Regions from separate parts of the Erwinia sp. 1181_3 genome, predicted to be linked through region 3. Evidence: riboswitches for the same ligand, from Rfam matches in the RefSeq annotation. Region 3 holds a riboswitch; each other region holds the start of a gene.

Region 1 (6,079 bases), on a different contig from region 3:
TCATCCATTGTTTAAATACTCCCCACAGGAATCATTATGAATCTGAAACTGCGTGTCGAAAATCTGTCAAAAACCTTTGTGATGCACAATCAGCAGGGGGCAGAACTGGTGGTGTTACGTAACGCCTCCTTACAGGTGGCTGCCGGGGAGTGCGTGGTGCTGCACGGTCATTCGGGCAGCGGTAAATCCACGCTGCTGCGTTCGCTGTATGCGAACTATCTGCCGGATAGCGGGCATATCTGGGTGGATCATCAGCAGCAGTGGGTTGACCTTGTCAGCGCCCCGGCGCGCCAGATCCTCAGCATTCGCCGCGATACGATTGGCTGGGTGAGCCAGTTTTTGCGCGTCATCCCGCGGATTTCCACGCTGGAGGTAGTGATGCAGCCGCTGCTGGAGCGTGGTGTGTCGCGATCCCAGAGCGAAGAGCGTGCCAAAGCATTGCTGGGCCACCTTAACGTGCCGTCGCGCCTGTGGGGACTGGCACCGTCGACGTTTTCCGGCGGTGAGCAGCAGCGCGTCAATATTGCGCGCGGGTTTATTGCCGACTCTCCGATCCTGCTGTTGGATGAGCCGACCGCCTCACTCGATACCGCCAACAGCGCTGCCGTGGTGGCGCTGATTGAAGAGGCGCGCCAGCGCGGCGCGGCGATTGTCGGCATTTTTCATGATAACGCGGTGCGCGATCGCATCGCTGACCGTCTGCATGTGATGCAACCTGTTGCTCTGGAGCACGCCGAATGATCATCAATAACGTCAAACTGATCCTGGAAAATGAAGTGGTCGAGGGATCGCTGGCCTGTGAAAATGGCGTGATCCGCGCCTTCTCTGACACACAAAGCCAGCTTCCGGCAGCGATTGACGGCGAGGGCGGCTGGCTGATGCCCGGCATGGTCGAGCTGCATACCGACAATCTGGATAAGTTCTTTACCCCGCGCCCGAAGGTGGACTGGCCTGCGCACTCCGCCATGAGCAGCCATGATGCGCTGATTGTCGCCAGCGGCATTACCACGGTGCTGGATGCGATTGGCGTGGGCGATGTGCGCGATGGCGGCCACCGCATGGAGAATCTGAACAAGATGATCGATGCGATTCGCCATGCGCAGAAGCACGGCCTGAACCGTGCCGAACATCGCCTGCACCTGCGCTGTGAACTGCCCCATGACTCAACGCTGCCGCTGTTTGAACAACTGATGTGTAACCCGGCACTGTCGCTGGTGTCACTGATGGATCACTCACCGGGGCAGCGCCAGTATGTGTCGCTGGCGGCGTGGCGCACCTATTTTGGCGGCAAATATCAGCTCAGCGATCGGCAGCTTGATGAGTACGAGGCCGATCAGCTAAGCCTGGCGGCCCGCTGGTCCACGCCGAACCGTGAGGCGATTTCTGCCTGGTGTCGTCAGTATCACATTCCGCTGGCCAGCCACGATGACGCCACCTATGAACACGTGGTTGAATCGAAAGGGGTAGGCAGCGTTATCGCTGAGTTCCCGACCACCGAAGAGGCCGCACGCGCCTCGCGTGAAATGGGCTTACAGATACTGATGGGGGCGCCGAATATTGTGCGTGGCGGCTCGCACTCCGGCAACGTGGCGGCCAGCGAGCTGGCACAGCTGGGGCTGCTGGATATTCTCTCGTCGGATTACTATCCCGCCAGCCTGCTGGATGCGGCATTCCGCCTTGCCGCCGATGAACGTCACAGCATGACGCTGCCTGCGGCCATTGCGTTAGTAACGCGTAACCCGGCCCGCTCCATCGGCCTTGACGATCGCGGTGTGATTGATGAAGGCAAACGGGCCGATCTGGTGCTGGTGCGTGCGCACCGCGATCAGGTCTATGTATCGTCGGTGTGGGCGCAGGGCAGGAAGGTGTTCTGATGGGGCGGCTGATCTGGCTGATGGGCGCTTCCGGCTCCGGCAAAGACAGCCTGCTACTGGCGCTGCGTGAATGCGCACCGGAGCGGATGATTGTGGCGCATCGCTATATCACCCGCAGCGCCAGCGCCGGGGGCGAAAACCATATCGCCCTCAGCGAGCATGAGTTCCGACGTCGGCGTGAATACGGTCTGTTTGCCCTCGACTGGCAGGCGCATCATTTTTACTACGGGCTGGGTATTGAGATCGATCAGTGGCTGGCAAGTGGGCTGGATGTGGTGGTGAACGGTTCACGGCTGCATCTGGCGGCTGCCCGTCAGCGTTACGGTGAGCGGCTGTTGCCGGTGTGTTTGCAGGTGTCGGCGGAGATCCTCGCCGGGCGACTGCGCCAGCGCGGTCGCGAGGATGAAGCCGCCATTGAACAGCGGTTGCAGCGTGCGGCAGAGCCGGTGGCGGCAGGGTGTATGACGTTAAGTAATGATGGGCCATTGAGTGAGACGTTACAGGGTTTTTCGGCGTTGTTAACGCCGCCCCGTTGACGGCGGGCGGGTCATGACCCGCCCCTACGCAACCCCCACTGACCTGCGCATTCTGTAGGGGTGAGGCATGCCTCGCCCGCGTCCCGTAATGCAACCCCCACTGACCTGCGCATTCTGTAGGGGTGAGGCATGCCTCGCCGCGTCCCGTAATGCAACACCCACTGAACTGCACATTCTGTAGGGGTGAGGCATGCCTCGCCCAATGTCCCGTAATGCAACCCCCACTGACCTGCGCTTCTGTAGGGGCGAGGCATGCCTCGCCCGCGTCCCGTAATGCAACCCCCACTGACCTGCGCTTCTGTAGGGGTGAGGCATGCCTCGCCCGCGTCCCGTAATGCAACACCCACTGAACTGCACATTCTGTAGGGGTGAGGCATGCCTCGCCCAATGTCCCGCGTCAGCAACATTGACGTTCCGGAAAATTCCTGACTTAATTCCTCCTCCAGGGGGAGCCAGGCAACTGGCTGAGAAATCGTAAAAGATTCAGCGCGATGACCCTTAACACCTGATCCGGATAATGCCGGCGAAGGGATGGGGCAACTTACCTCTCTTTTGCCGGTAGTCTGCTTATAAGGACTACCTGATGACCACTCGTTTTACCGACACACTCCGTACACTGAGCCAGCCCATCTGGACACAGGCCGTCACGCATCGTTTTGTTCGCGAGCTCTATGATGGCAGCGTGGATCGCCAGGTGATGAGCACTTACCTCACCCAGGATCACCGTTTTCTCGACAGCTTCCTCACCTTAGTCGGATCGGCCATTGCCAGTGCCGACAGCCCCGCAGCCCGCCTGCGCTTTGGTCGCTGCGCCGGGGTTGTCTCCGGTGAAGAGAACACCTATTTTCTGCGCGCATTTGAGGCGCTGGACGTCAGCGCCGCGCAGCGCGACGCCGAACCGGACACTTCTCCCACTGCGGGATTCAAGGCGATCATGCTGGAGGCCGCTGCCACGCGCTCCTATGCGGTGATCCTGACCGTACTCAATGTCGCCGAGTGGCTGTACCTCGACTGGGCGTCACAGGCCCCGCTGCCATTGCCTGCCAGTTTTGTTCACGCCGAGTGGATTATGTTGCACGATAACCCCGATTTCCGCGAATTTGTCGCCTTTTTACGTCAGGAGCTCGACCGTGTTGGCCCGGCACAGCAGGCGCAGTGTGAGGATTTCTTCCTGCGCGCCGTGACGCTGGAAAAGGCTTTCTTTGATGCGGCTTATCAATAAACAGATCTGATTATTCGCAGTGGCCGACCTTTTCGGGTCGGCCTTTTTGCCGGAGTGATAATGCCGTTGTGCAGGTTGATGAGACGACGCTTAATCGCTCTTTAACGCGGCGGTGACGTGGCCGATGGCGCGTAGCACATCGTCGGAACTGTCGCGTATATCAGCGATGACGCCGCCGGCTTCCTGCGCCAGCTCCACGCCGCGATCGGCACGTTGCAGGTTTGAGGTAATGCCTTTCTGCGCTTTGCTCGCCAGCAGGTGATTTTGCTGCACCATCTGTTCGATTTCGGTGGTGGCGCGGTTGATGTTTTGCGCCAGCGTGCGCACTTCGTTGGCCACCACCGCGAAGCTGCGACCCTGCGTGCCTGCGCGGGCGGCTTCCACCGCCGCATTGAGGGCCAGCAGGTTGGTCTGATCGGCAATACGACGAATACTGGTCACGATCTGGCCGATACTGTCTGAGGAATCCCCGAGCCCGGTGATATCGCCAGAGATCCCGTGCAGTTCACCTGCCAGTTCATTCATGGTCTGCACGCTGTTGGCAATCACACTGGCACCGCGTTTTGTGCTTTCGCTGGTTTGCAGCGCCGTTTGATAAGCCTGTTGGGCTGCATCACGCTCTAGCTGGTTTTTCTCAACCTGGGCGGTGACATCGGTGGCAAACTTCACCACTTTATACAGCTCGCCACTGTCGTCGAACACCGGGTTATAGGTCGCGCGCAGCCAGAGGGTAGAGCCTTGCTTGTTGACGCGCTGAAACTGGCCGGAAATAAACTCACCGCGGTTGAGCTTCTGCCAGAACAGTGTGTATTCCGGGCTGCTGCGTACCGCTGCGGAACAGAACTGGCTGTGATGTACACCGATAATTTCACTGGCGCGATATCCCATGGTTTTAAGAAAATTATCGTTAGCTTTCAGCACTTCACCCTTAAGGTTAAAGGCTATCACCGCCATTGAGCGCTCGATAGCCGTGGTCATTGCCCGCTGCTCCTGGGCATCCATAATGTGCGACGTGATGTCGGTGGCGAGCTTAATGATTTTGAACACGCGCCCGTTACGATCCCGCACCGGTACATAGTTGGCTTCGAGCCACACCGGACGGCCATTTTGCGCCACGCGCAGAAATTTATCGCTGAAACTTTCCCCGCGATTCAGCCGCATCCAGAAGTCCTGATACTGGCGCGACGCCAACAGGTCCGGCGTGCAAAACAGGCTGTGATGCTGCCCGACCACCTCATTCAGTTCGTAGCCCATTTTCTCAAGAAACAAGCTATTAGCCGTGATGATGGTGCCATCGGTCATGAATTCGATCATGGCGATAGAGTCTTTTAATGAGTCAAGCGTGGCAGAAGAGTGAGTGCGTTTCTGCCACGCAAGGCGTGACGTGATACCTGATGCAATAGTGGAAAACATGGTGGACCTTATTATTAGAGTTAGCTGTCCACAGGGTTATCGGCGGGAGGGGATAAACATTCAATCTTTGTTAATTTGCTCAGTGCCCTTTTCGGTCTGTCATGCTTCCATCACCCCTCTGTCATTAAACTTTCATCGCACAGGTGGTTAATAGGGCGCACAGCGGATAACGCGCAACCTGATAATGGACAACACATGGCACAGGCATTGTTAAAAATTGCCCCCCAGCAGCAGGCGATCCCCCACGCGGAGCATCGTGCAAAAGTGCTGGCAGTGAATGGACTCGGAAAATCATACGGCACACAGACGCGCGTCTTGCAGGACATTAACTTTGACCTGCACGCCGGTGAACTGGTGGCGGTGATTGGTCGCAGCGGCGCAGGAAAATCAACGCTGCTGCATGTGCTGAATGGCACCCTCCCGGCCAGCGAAGGCGCCATCCTTCACTTCAATGATCATGGCAAACAACAGAACATTGTTGAGCTGAATACCCGGCAGATGCGCCAGTGGCGCAGCGAGTGCGGCATGATCTTCCAGGATTTCTGCCTGGTACCGCGGCTGGATGTGCTGACCAATGTCCTGCTGGGCCGTCTGAGCCAGACCTCGACGCTGAAATCCTTCTTTAAAATCTTCCCCGATGCCGATCGTGCCCGCGCCATCGGCCTGCTGGAGTGGCTGAACATGCTGCCTCAGGCCTTGCAGCGGGCAGAAAATCTCTCCGGTGGACAGATGCAGCGTGTGGCGATCTGCCGCGCGCTGATGCAGAACCCGAAGATTTTGCTGGCCGATGAGCCGGTTGCCTCGCTCGACCCAAAAAACACCCGGCGCATTATGGATGTGCTGCGTCAGGTGAGTGAAAACGGCATCAGCGTGATGGTGAACCTGCACTCGGTGGAGCTGGTGAAAGAATATTGTACGCGTGCCATTGGCGTTGCTAAGGGCCGCATTGTGTTTGACGGCCATCCGTCAGAACTGACCGATGATCTTTTGCATGTGTTGTATGGCGACGAAAACTCTGAACTTAACGATGCCCA
Region 2 (6,079 bases), on a different contig from region 3:
TCCACCACCTCGTCCGTTGCGGTACAGGTGCTGCTGAATAACGCCACTACCGTTAATTTCAACGCCCTGCTGGTGGCTGACGAGCAGGAAGCACAGCGGGTGATCGGCCAGCTGCAGGCGTTTAATAAAACCGTACCGGGTGACATTATGATCTTCAGCCTTGCCGGTTCGCTGGATCTGCCGGGCATTCCGTCCATTCCTTCGATTGAATACTCCATGGATGCGATGGCAGCACGTATCGTCAGCTGGCTGACAGAGAAAACCCGCGACATGCTGGGTGCATGCGTGCTACGCGGGGATTTGATTATTCCTGATAGCCGCAAACGCTAAGAAATAAACAGCCTGTTTGCGAGAAAGAACGCTGATACCTTGCAATATAAATGTAAAAAAATGTAAAACTCCATTTACATAAAGTTAATTCCACTGACAAAAGTACCCTGTCTGCCAGCAAAACATCAGAAAACGCGTTATTTCATCAGAAATAACGCGCATCAATCTTATAATCAGCCCCCTTATTAACATTAAAAAAACTTTAAAATCAACACACTAAATCCCATCACTGCCCAATAAAAGTCATTTTTAATGAAACCGCTCTCACTGCCGATAAAATCCTGCAGGCACGTGTTTTACCTCCGGAAGCAGAATTATTTCAATAACACTAATTATGTTTAATAAAGGACTTAATATGATTATTTTAAAATTTAACGACTTTTCAATAGGTAAGAAACTTTTTTCAGGATTTATTCTTTTAATCTGCATTATTATCGGTATATCAGGTTACGGTATTTACGCGTTAAAAACGATAGAACATAACTCAATAAAAACAACGCTGACCAATGATATTGGCAACCAGCTGGATGCCGCCCGGCAAAACCGTTTGATTTACATGCATACGGGTGATGATGAGAAAATGAAAGCGAACGGCGATGCCATTAAATCGATGCAAACGCTGATTAAGGATGCCAGTCAGTTCACCTGGCGCGGAGAAGCTCAAAAGCAGTTTGAACAGCTCAGCGCCAATATTGAACGCTACAGTGAGTTACGAACTGACTATTACGATAAAAGCCGCCACAGTAATCAACTCGCTAAAAAACTGCTGCAACAAAGTGATAATCGCTTTCTCCCCAACCTGCAAGATGACTTAAAAAATACCGCATCGGATAGTGACTCTCTCGATAAAATTTTTGATTTACTCTTCGCGTTTTCCCTGCTCAGTGAGGCTGGCAACACACTGATCGCAAAGCATACTCCTGAAACCATATCGGACTTTGACGCATTATATCGCCGCACTGAATCGCTGTATAATGACAGCCTGGCACAATGGCCAGAGGCGACAAAAAACGTATTGACCCCGGTATGGATGCGCTACGAGGCTTTGAAAGCGAGTGCAGAAACGTATTTATCTGCCATCGCGAAAACACAACTATCTGCCGACAACATGGCCCAGGGTGCTAACGAACTGAACACCACTGCAGCCACATTAATTGAAATGCAGACGGAATATAACACCCAGGTAATTTCTCGCACGATCACCATTATCACCCTCCTTTCATTACTGGCGGTGTTTACCGGGCTGGTCACCGCTTGGGCGATCACGCGTAAAATCACACGACCTGTGAGTGAAAATCTTGCCCTGGCACAGCGCATTTCCAGTGGCGATCTTACGGCTCAGATCACCGCCTCCTCCAAAGATGAATTGGGTGAGCTAACCCAAACAATGGGCGCGATGAATACCCGTTTATGCGACATGATCTCGGGCATACGTGAAAGCGTCAGTCACTTAGCCAGTGCCTCATCACAGATTGCCGCAGGGAATACGGATTTAGCGTCCAGAACGGAGCAACAGTCCGCCGCCGTGGTGGAAACCGCCTCCAGTATGGAGGAGCTCACCTCGACGGTACGCCTTAACGCCGATAATGCCTTGCAAGCCAGCAAGCTTGCTGCCAGCGCCAGCGCCGATGCCCGTAAAGGGGGTCAGATCGTCAGTGAGGTGGTCAGCACCATGAATGGCATCGCAGGTAGCTCAAAGAAAATCACTGAAATCATTAGCGTGATCAACGGTATTGCTTTCCAGACCAATATTCTGGCATTGAATGCCGCTGTCGAAGCCGCCAGGGCCGGTGAACAGGGGCGCGGTTTTGCCGTTGTTGCCGGTGAAGTCAGAACGCTGGCGCAACGCAGCGCAGATGCGGCGAAAGAGATAGAGTCGCTGATCAACGAGTCGGTAGCACGTATTGGGACAGGGACTGAACTGGTGAATAAAGCCGGTGACAGCATGGGAGATATCGTCAACTCCGTGAGCCATGTCAGCCAGATTATCGATGAAATCTCTAGTGCCTCTCACGAACAGCGTCAGGGCATTGAACAGATAGGGAAAGCCGTGACCGAGATGGACTCGACCACGCAGCAAAATGCGACCCTGGTTCAGGAATCGTCTGCCGCCGCTATTTCGCTGGAGCAGCAGGCAAAGAAACTGAGTGAGATGGTCGCTATCTTTAAGATCAACACCAGCCGGGTGCATGAAGGCGAGTTTGTTGTCGGATCCTCAAGCCATAACCCCCTTCCCCTCCGCGCACAAACGTCTAAAGCCCTTGAGGAAGAGTGGACCTCGTTTTAAACCGACTACGCCCCGGCGAGTGTGAATAAGATCATCGTTGTCAGGTTCCCCCGGATACCGGGAGAGCCTGACAGCACGTGCTACTCGCGCCAGCCAAGGCCGGGCGCCACATGCTTGAGGATTGCTTCAATAGTGTGCGCGCAGTAGTCCACACCCAACTGGTTCGGCACGGTTAACAGCAGGGTATCGGCTTCGGCGATGGCTTCATCCTGCGCCAGTTGTTTAATCAACTGGTCCGGTTCTGCGGCGTAGCTGCGGCCAAAGATGGCGCGGGTTTTCTCATCGAGGTAACCCACTTTGTCCCCTTCTTTGCCGCTGTTGCCAAAGTACGCACGGTCCATATCATTCACCAGCGCAAAGATACTGCGGCTCACCGAAACACGCGGGGTGCGCGTATGTCCGGCGGCTTTCCACGCTTCCCGGTAGGCGCGGATCTGTTGCGCCTGCTGGATATGGAAAGGCTCACCGGTTTCATCATCTTTCAGCGTTGAGCTTTGCAGGTTCATCCCCAGTTTCGCCGCCCAGACGGCGGTAGCATTGGAACCGGCCCCCCACCAGATACGGTCACGCAGCCCTTCCGAGAACGGCTCCACGCGCAGCATCCCTGGCGGGTTCGGGAACATCGGCTGCGGGTTTGGTTTGGCAAAGCCTTCGCCACGCAGCACATCCAGCAGCACTTCGGTGTGATGACGCGCCATATCCGACTCGTTTTCCCCTTCCGCAGGCTGATAGCCAAAATAGCGCCAACCGTCGATCACCTGCTCAGGAGAACCCCGGCTGATGCCCAGCTGCAAACGCCCACCGGAGATCAGGTCGGCAGAGCCAGCATCTTCTGCCATATACATCGGATTCTCGTAACGCATATCGATCACCCCGGTGCCGATCTCAATACGGCGTGTTTTCGCGCCGATGGCGGCCAGCAGCGGGAACGGCGAGCTTAACTGGCGGGCAAAGTGATGCACGCGAAAATAAGCACCGTCCGCACCGAGTTCTTCAGCGGCGACCGCGAGATCAATCGACTGCAACAGCGCATCGGCCGCCGAACGGGTGCCGGACTGCGGCGAAGGGGTCCAGTGGCCGAACGACAGAAATCCAATACTTTTCATGGGGGTATCCTGTGGGGTGAAACAAATGACGATTGATTAGCAGTATATACCCAAAATAATTCGAGGTGCAGCCAACGCATCTGCGGCTCGAAGTCTGACGGGTGGATTGTAATGAAAAATGAAATCCCGTATAAAAGAGCCCTCCGAGGGGTGTCCTGTATGGGCTGAGATGGCGTAACAAGCCGAACCCTTTGAACCTGATCTGGGTCATGCCAGCGAAGGGACGGGTTGGCAGTTACCTCTGCCCTGTTCACACCTCCGCGTGCCCGGATCTCCACTTAAATGAGGGGATTCAGTGTCTAAAACTATTCAGCCTGTTGATTTCAGCCAGGGTCTGTACGGACGTTTACGCCAGCAGGCCGGTAACGACTGGCAGGACTATGTGGCGCACCCGTTTATTCACCAACTCTCACGCGGCACGCTGCCCGAGAGCGCCTTTCGTCGTTATCTGACGCAGGACTATCTTTTTCTGATTCACTTTGCCCGTGCCTGGGCGCTGCTGGTCAGCAAACTGCGCACGCTGCCGGAAATGCGCGCGGCGACGGCTTCGCTGAACGCCATTGTGGCTGAGCTGCCGCTGCACGTTGGCTACTGCGAAAGCTGGGGGCTGAGCGAAGCGCAAATCATGCGCGAACCGGAAGCGGCGGAAACCATGAACTACACCCGCTACGTGCTGGATATCGGTCACTCGGGTGATGCGCTGGATCTGCTGGTGGCGCTGCTGCCCTGTGTGGCGGGCTACGCCGAGATTGGCCTGCGCCTGCTGAACGCCCCGGAGACGGTTTTACAAGGCAGCCCTTATGCCTCCTGGATCCGCAACTATGGTGATGCAGACTATCTGAACGGCGTTCGTGCCGCCCTCGGTTTACTGGAAACGGTCGGTGAGCAGCGCGGGGCCGAAAGCCGCTTCACCGCCCTGTCTGAGATTTTCACCACCGCCACGCGCCTCGAGTCGGCATTCTGGCAGATGGGACTGAATGCGGTGCACCGGACATGAACCCACCCGGCATTGAGGTGCGCGATCTGACGCTGTGCTTCGGCCCGCGTCAGATTTTCGACCGTCTCAGTTTTACCCTCCCGCCGGGGCGATTTGTTGCCCTGCTGGGGGCCAGCGGCAGCGGCAAGACCAGCCTGCTGAAGATTATCGCCGGGCTGGCGAAGCCCACCTCCGGCACCGTCTGCGGTAGCGATGGCCTGCCGTTGCCCGGGCGTATTGCTTATATGGGGCAGAAAGATCTGCTTTATCCCTGGCTGTCGATCAGCGACAACATCACACTGGGTGCGCGTCTGCGCGGCGAAAACGTGGATGCCGCCTGGGCTGCCCATCTGCTGGAACGCGTCGGACTGCACGGACACGGCAACGACCTCCCTGCGGCGCTCTCCGGCGGCATGCGCCAGCGGGCGGCGATTGCCCGTACGCTGTATGAAAGACGCCCCGTTGTCCTGATGGATGAGCCGTTCTCCGCGCTGGATACGCTGACGCGGGCCAAAATCCAGACGCTGGCCGCTGAACTGCTGGCCGACCACACCGTATTGCTGATTACCCATGACCCGATGGAAGCCTGCCGTCTGAGTCACCACCTGCTGGTGTTGTCTGGTTATCCTGCCGGGATCGACGACACTCACACCATTGGTGGCCAGCCGCCCCGTGCGCCGGATGATGCTGACGTGCTGAAAAGCCAGGCCGAACTGTTGCAGCAGTTGCTGAGGGCCGCAGAATGAGCGGAAAAATCGCCACCAGCGCACGTGGCGTCATGATTTTTACCGGGCTGCTGCTGCTGTGGTGGCTGGCCACACTGAGTGATATTCCCGCCTTTTTGCTGCCGTCGCCCGCCGCTGTTGCCCGCGCGCTGTGGGATGGCCGCGCTTTCCTCGCGTATCACAGCCTGGTTACGGCCTCAGAAGTCCTGATCGGGCTGGTGCTGGGCGTACTGCTGGGGTCGCTGCTGGCGATCGGCATGATCTTCTCCCCCCGCCTGCAACGCTGGCTGATGCCCGTGGTGCTGACCAGCCAGGCCATTCCGGTGTTTGCCCTCGCGCCACTGCTGGTGCTGTGGTTTGGCTTTGGCATCAGCGCCAAAGTGGCGATGGCGGTGCTGGTGATCTTCTTCCCGGTGACCTCTGCTTTCTTTGACGGGCTGAGGCGGGTTAATCAGGACTATCTGGACCTTGCCCGCACCCTGGGTGCCTCACGCTGGGCGCAGCTGCGCCATGTCCGGCTGATGGCGGCGCTGCCTGCTTTTGGCTCCGGCCTGCGCATGGCGGCTGCCGTGGCACCGATTGGCGCAATTATCGGCGAATGGGTGGGTTCGGCCGAAGGGCTGGGTTACGTAATGCTGAATGCCAATGCGCGCAT
Region 3 (6,079 bases):
CCATGCAAAGGATCTTTTGGGGTATGAGAGGTCATTGTGGTGTCCGGCGAGTCTGAAGAAATTGCGCACACGATACTGAGCGCCAACGCCAGATGCAATAATTAACCGGGTACCTGCCGTCCCTGGCAGGGGTGATCAGTTAAACCAGGCGGGAACCGGGTCGTGCAATCTGGCCCAGCTCTGCGGGCCAGCCGCCATCTCACTCTCCGTCAGCAGTGCGTTATCCAACTGCTGACGCAGCCTGGCTTCATCCATCTCTATGCCGATAAATACCAGTTCCTGTCGGGCATCCCCGATGCCTTCCTGCCAGTGGTGCATAATGTCCAGCAGGGACTCCTCATCCTGTGGCCAGCGTTCGCGTGGCACGCTGACCCACCAGCTACCCGCCATCCCCTGACGTGCCACGCCCCCAGCCTGCGACCAGTTGCCGGCATAACCAGGCCGTGATGCCAGCCAGAAATAGCCTTTCGAACGCACGACGCCTGGCAGTGTTGCGGAAAATAATGCCCAGAAACGCTCGGGGTGAAACGGGCGACGGGCGCGCCAGACAAAGTTGCTGATACCGTACTCTTCGGTTTCCGGGGCATGGGTGCCGCGTAACTCCTGCATCCAGCCCGGAGCCTGTGCCGCCTCGTCAAAGTCAAACAGACCGGTACTCAGTACCCGGTCCAGCGGAACTTCACCAAAACGGGCACATTCAATGCGTGCGCGGGGGTTGAGGCTGCGCAGGATGGCAAATAACCGTGTGCGCTGATTGGGGTTGATGAGATCGATTTTGTTCAGTATCAGTACGTCGCAGAATTCAATCTGCTCAATCAGCAGATCGACGACCGAGCGTTCATCGCCCTCACCCAGCGACTCACCGCGTGAACGGATGCTGTCACGGGATTCATAGTCGTGCAGGAAATTGTAGCCATCGACAACGGTCACCATGGTATCCAGGCGTGCCACGGCGGACAGGCTCTCCCCGGTTTCATCTTCGAACGTAAAGGTTTCCGCGACTGGCAGGGGTTCTGAAATGCCGGTCGATTCGATCACCAGCTGATCGAAGCGCCCTTCGCGTGCCAGGCGGTTTACTTCAAGCAGCAGATCTTCGCGCAATGTGCAGCAGATGCAACCGTTGCTCATCTCCACCAGCTTCTCGTCGGTGCGCGACAGCTCTGCACCCCCGTCGCGCACCAGTGACGCATCAATATTCACTTCCGACATATCGTTGACGATCACCGCCACGCGGCGCCCTTCACGGTTGTTCAGGATATGGTTAAGCAGTGTCGTTTTCCCGGCCCCGAGAAAACCCGACAAAACGGTTACGGGCAGGCGGGTATCGTTACCGGGTAAAGCGTATTTTTCTTGCATCATGACATCCTCTCAGGCGTTGACAGCGTGTTTGCGCCGGGCAGTACCGGGCCATCCGCATAAACATTATTGTTATGTTATAACATAACAATTGAAGCTGTCATCCCTTACCTTCCACAGGGTGTCTTTTATTTTTCTATCGGTCTGCCGCCATAATCGCCAGCTGAGTGATGCCCCGGAGTTGCAGGTCCTTCGCCGCTTTTGCCGCGCGGATCCCGCTGGCGCACACCAGAACGATGCGGCAATCCGCAGGGGGCTGCCAGTGATTGAGTTCCTCAGGCAGCACCCGGTGAACGTGACTCGCCACGCTGTCGGGGGCTTCCTCGCGGCTGCGCAGTTCAACAATACAGTCTTCACTGTTCAGCAGGTGGCGATCGATAAACGGCACGACAGGTTGGTCAGGCTCACCGGCACCGTCAAAACGGAACGGGCGGAAATGCCAGGTGGTGAAATCGCAATTGATCAGACAGCCCAGCGGTGAAGGCGTCAGCCCGAGCAGAATACTGAGGGTCATCTGCGCCTGCATGGCACCCAGCGTGGCCACCGCCGGGCCCATGACACCTGCCGTGTTACAGTTCGCCGCGTTGCCCGGCAGTTGCGGGAACAGGGCACGATAACTCGGGGCAGTGCCACAGAAGCCCCCAACATAGCCCTGACGACCGAGTACCGAGGCGCTGACCAGCGGAATATGACGCGGTTGACAGGCATCGGAAAGCAGATAGGTGACGGCAAAATTATCGGCGGCATCGATCGCCAGATCGATACCGTCCAGCGCGTCGGCCATCATGCTGGCACTCAGTGCCTGCGGCCGTGCATCGACTACGCAGTCCGGGTTACGTGCATTGAGTGCACGCTGCGCGCAGTCGACTTTACGCTTCCCGCAGTCCTGCATACTGTACAGCGTCTGGCGGTGCAGGTTGTGCTCCTCTACCCGGTCCCCGTCATACACCCTGATGTAGCCCACCCCGGCCCCGGCCAGCAGTGGCAGCAGTGTGGCACCCAGCCCGCCAGCACCGATCACCAGCACGCGGGCTTGCAGCAGGGCCTGTTGCCCTGCCTCGCCGATCTCAGGCAGCATGGTTTGTCGTTGATATCGGTCCATCCGTTATGGCTCCCGTGAGAGAAATTGCGCCATACCAAAAATCGGCGTGGAGGCGCTGGCCATATCACGGCGCTCTACCAGGCCGGCATGACAGGCATCGTGACCGGCGTGGATAGCGGCAGAAAACGCCCCGGCCATGCGTACCGGATCCTGTGCTTTGGCCACGGCCGTATTCAGCAGGATACCGTCAAAGCCCATTTCCATTGCCTGTGCAGCCTGGCTGGGTGCGCCGATCCCGGCATCGATAATCAGTGGAATGCCTTTAAACCAGGCACGCATTGAACGCAGCCCCTCAATGTTGCGTAACCCCTGGCCGGAGCCAATCGGCGCGCCCCACGGCATCAGCAGCTCACAGCCCGCTTCAATCAGCTTTTCGCCGAGGATCAGATCTTCCGTGGTATAGGGAAACACCTGGAATCCCTCAGCGCACAGGATGCGGGCGGCTTCCACCAGGGCAAAGGGGTCGGGTTGCAGCGTATCAGCGTGACCAATCACCTCCAGTTTTATCCAGCGGGTATTAAAGACTTCGCGCGCCATATGCGCCGTGGTCACCGCCTCTTTTACACTATGACATCCTGCGGTATTGGGCAGCACCCGCTTGTTCAGCCCGGTTAGCAGGTCGCGAAATGCCGCACCCTGCCGCCCTTCACGGCGCAGACTGACGGTAATGATTTCGCTGCCGGAGGCCTCAATCGCCTGTTGCAGGATCGCCGGAGAGGGATACCCGGCAGTGCCGAGCAAAAAACGTGACTGCGGAATAAAATCGTAAAACATGTTTTACCCTCCCTGCATCGGTGATAACACTTCAAGCTCACAGCCTGCGGTCAGTGGCTGTGTTTCATAGCGCGAGCGTGGGACGAACTCGCCGTTAAGGGCGCTGGCCACGCAGCCCGCATCCATCTGCTGTTCACGCAAAAGTTCCGCCAGCGTGCGGGCGGTGGTGTCGATCGGGAGGCCGTTAAGCTGGATTTTCATATCAGGTTTTCCTGCTGCAGTTGCAGCATCAGTTTTTCCGCCATGACTGGCGCGAGAAGAAAGCCGTGGCGATACATGCCGTTCAGGGACCAGACGCCGTTCTGGTAGCGAATGGCGGGGATATTATTGTGATAAGCGGGGCGCAACCCGGTGCCGCTTTCCAGTATCCGCGCTTCAGCCAGCGCAGGGTGGATAGCCCAGGCGGCGCTGAGCAGTTCCATCATGGCGCGTGCGCTGATCGGGCTGTTATCGTCGCTTTCCACCATCGTTGCACCCAGCATAAAGCGCCCTCCGGCACGCGGCACCAGATAGCAGGGAAAACGGGGATGCAGCAGGCGGATGGGGCGTGAGAACTGCACCTCTTCACTGTGCAGGATCAGCATCTCCCCGCGTACGGCGCGTAGCTCAGGCAGATCAGGGGCTGCATGAATCCCCCGGCAGTCAATGACTGTCCCGCCGGGATTGCCCGTATGAAAAGGAATACCCCTGCGTTGCAGGGTCGCCCGTAGCTGGTGCAGCGCACTGCGTGGATCAAGGTGTGCTTCCCCGGCAAAGAACAGCCCACGGGCAAAACGCCCTTCCAGCGCGGGTTCCAGCGATGCCGGCTCTACCCACTGATGCGCCCGCGTCATGCGGGCAAAACGGCTGAGTTCGGGGGTATCACGTGCGGGTGCCACCACCAGAGTGCCTTGATGTTCCACTCCCTGAATGCGGGCCGACCACCAGGGCGCGGAACGCTGACCCAGTGCGATCACCTCTTCGGGGGCACTTTCACCTTCGCACCAGGGGGCGAGCATACCGCCCGCCCAGTGCGATGCGGCACAGTGCTGCTCTGCGGTGATCACTTCAACGGATTCACCCCGTTCAGCAAGTAACGTGGCAACACAAAGCCCGGCGACGCCATCACCGATCACCGACCAGCGGCTCATGATGTGCGGTTTCCGGTACAAATAAAGGGGGGAATAAATGGTTTCACGTTAGCCTCTCAATCGATGCGGAGACCCGTGATACAGAGTAAGGAAAAGACGGGGACGATCAGAAGCCAGCCCACGTGGCAGGTACCCTGGCTGATACGCCATCGGGTACGCGTCTTCCTACGCCAGTATCAACTGGGTCAGGTTCTAAGGGTCGCTAAGCCGCGAAAAATCGCTCATTAGCCTCTCAGTCTCTCTGGCGAGACTCCCCTGACAGGGACTAGTTGTATTTTACCGGGTGACAATCGTCAAGTGACATGAGGTTTTCGTACGGAAAAAATGGGACAGAATGAGACGATGAAGTTTTTTTTAATTGAATGCTCAATCAATAAAACCTATCATTCCTGTTCTTGTTTACACAAAATTTACTTTCAGGGGGCGACGTAGATCAAAAACACTAACGATTAATCAATATATTACACCTGATAATCACCCTGATGGTTCTCCCAGTGTAATTAGCGGATATACGGCGGATGTTACCCAGTATGCGCTAATGCGCGCTTCGCAGAGCGGACTTCAGGTTATTTTCTTGAGCATTTTTTGCGGAGACATTATGCCGACGACTGAAATACCAGGAAAACCTCAAAAAGATCGTATTAATCCCGTGGTTTTCTATACCTCAGCAGCGCTTATCCTGCTGTTCTCCTTTACCACTATCCTGTTCACTGATTTTTCCGACCGCTGGATTAATCGCACCCTCGACTGGGTATCCAACACCTTCGGCTGGTACTACCTGCTGGCGGCCACGCTGTACATCGTGTTCGTGATTTTCATGGCCTGCTCACGCTTTGGCTCCATCAAGCTCGGTCCTGAACAGTCGAAACCTGAATTCAGCCTGATGAGCTGGGCGGCCATGCTGTTCGCTGCGGGTATCGGTATCGACCTGATGTTCTTCTCGGTGGCGGAACCGGTCACCCAGTATATGATGCCACCGGAAGGCCAGGGCCAGACGATGGAAGCGGCGCGTCAGGCGATGGTCTGGACGTTGTTCCACTACGGTCTGACTGGCTGGTCCATGTATGCCCTGATGGGCATCGCCCTCGGCTACTTCAGCTACCGTTATGGCCTGCCGCTCACTATCCGTTCGGCGCTCTACCCTATTTTTGGTAAGCGCATTAACGGGCCCATTGGTCATACCGTGGATATCGCTGCCGTGCTGGGGACCATCTTTGGTATTGCCACCACGCTCGGTATTGGCGTGGTACAGCTTAACTACGGGCTGAAGGTGCTGTTTGACGTACCGGAAGGGCTGACAGCGCAGGCCGGGCTGATTGTCCTGTCGGTGATCATGGCCACCATCTCTGTGACCTCCGGGGTGAATAAAGGCATTCGCTTCCTGTCAGAACTCAACGTGTTGCTGGCCTTTGGTCTGATCCTGTTCGTGCTGTTTGTTGGCGATACCAGCTTCCTGCTGAACGCGCTGGTGCTCAACGTCGGGGATTATATCAACCGCTTTATGGGCATGACGCTGAACAGTTTCGCCTTTGACCGTCCGACCGAGTGGATGAACAACTGGACGCTGTTCTTCTGGGCCTGGTGGGTTGCCTGGTCGCCGTTTGTCGGTCTGTTCCTCGCACGTATCTCCCGTGGACGTACCATTCGTCAGTTTGTGGTGGGAACGCTGACCATTCCGTTTATCTTCACCCTGCTGTGGTTGTCGATCTTCGGTAAC

The links. Region 3 has a riboswitch for thiamine pyrophosphate ahead of FY046_RS22265 (FAD-dependent oxidoreductase). Riboswitches for the same ligand answer to the same signal wherever they lie in the genome.
Region 1: linked by a shared signal. The riboswitch ahead of FY046_RS05455 (TenA family protein) and the one ahead of FY046_RS22265 (FAD-dependent oxidoreductase) in region 3 are both predicted to bind thiamine pyrophosphate.
Region 2: linked by a shared signal. The riboswitch ahead of FY046_RS05220 (TenA family protein) and the one ahead of FY046_RS22265 (FAD-dependent oxidoreductase) in region 3 are both predicted to bind thiamine pyrophosphate.

The regions. Positions count from the first base shown of each region.
Region 1 is NZ_VTDE01000002.1:238,504-244,582, reverse strand. It holds gene phnK (phosphonate C-P lyase system protein PhnK) at 1-15, shown strand, start outside; gene phnL (phosphonate C-P lyase system protein PhnL) at 37-741, shown strand; gene phnM (alpha-D-ribose 1-methylphosphonate 5-triphosphate diphosphatase) at 738-1,874, shown strand; gene phnN (ribose 1,5-bisphosphokinase) at 1,874-2,410, shown strand; TPP riboswitch at 2,846-2,959, shown strand; gene FY046_RS05455 (TenA family protein) at 2,994-3,632, shown strand; gene FY046_RS05450 (methyl-accepting chemotaxis protein) at 3,723-5,045, opposite strand; gene phnC (phosphonate ABC transporter ATP-binding protein) at 5,241-6,079, shown strand, end outside.
Region 2 is NZ_VTDE01000002.1:192,399-198,477, forward strand. It holds gene FY046_RS05205 (LacI family DNA-binding transcriptional regulator) at 1-330, shown strand, start outside; gene FY046_RS05210 (methyl-accepting chemotaxis protein) at 686-2,617, shown strand; gene FY046_RS05215 (LLM class flavin-dependent oxidoreductase) at 2,698-3,723, opposite strand; TPP riboswitch at 3,860-3,964, shown strand; gene FY046_RS05220 (TenA family protein) at 4,031-4,720, shown strand; gene FY046_RS05225 (ABC transporter ATP-binding protein) at 4,717-5,445, shown strand; gene FY046_RS05230 (ABC transporter permease) at 5,442-6,079, shown strand, end outside.
Region 3 is NZ_VTDE01000015.1:49,304-55,382, forward strand. It holds gene FY046_RS22240 (VF530 family protein) at 1-35, opposite strand, end outside; gene zigA (zinc metallochaperone GTPase ZigA) at 136-1,356, opposite strand; gene FY046_RS22250 (ThiF family adenylyltransferase) at 1,493-2,458, opposite strand; gene FY046_RS22255 (thiazole synthase) at 2,462-3,232, opposite strand; gene thiS (sulfur carrier protein ThiS) at 3,236-3,433, opposite strand; gene FY046_RS22265 (FAD-dependent oxidoreductase) at 3,430-4,362, opposite strand; TPP riboswitch at 4,508-4,629, opposite strand; gene FY046_RS22270 (choline transporter) at 4,961-6,079, shown strand, end outside.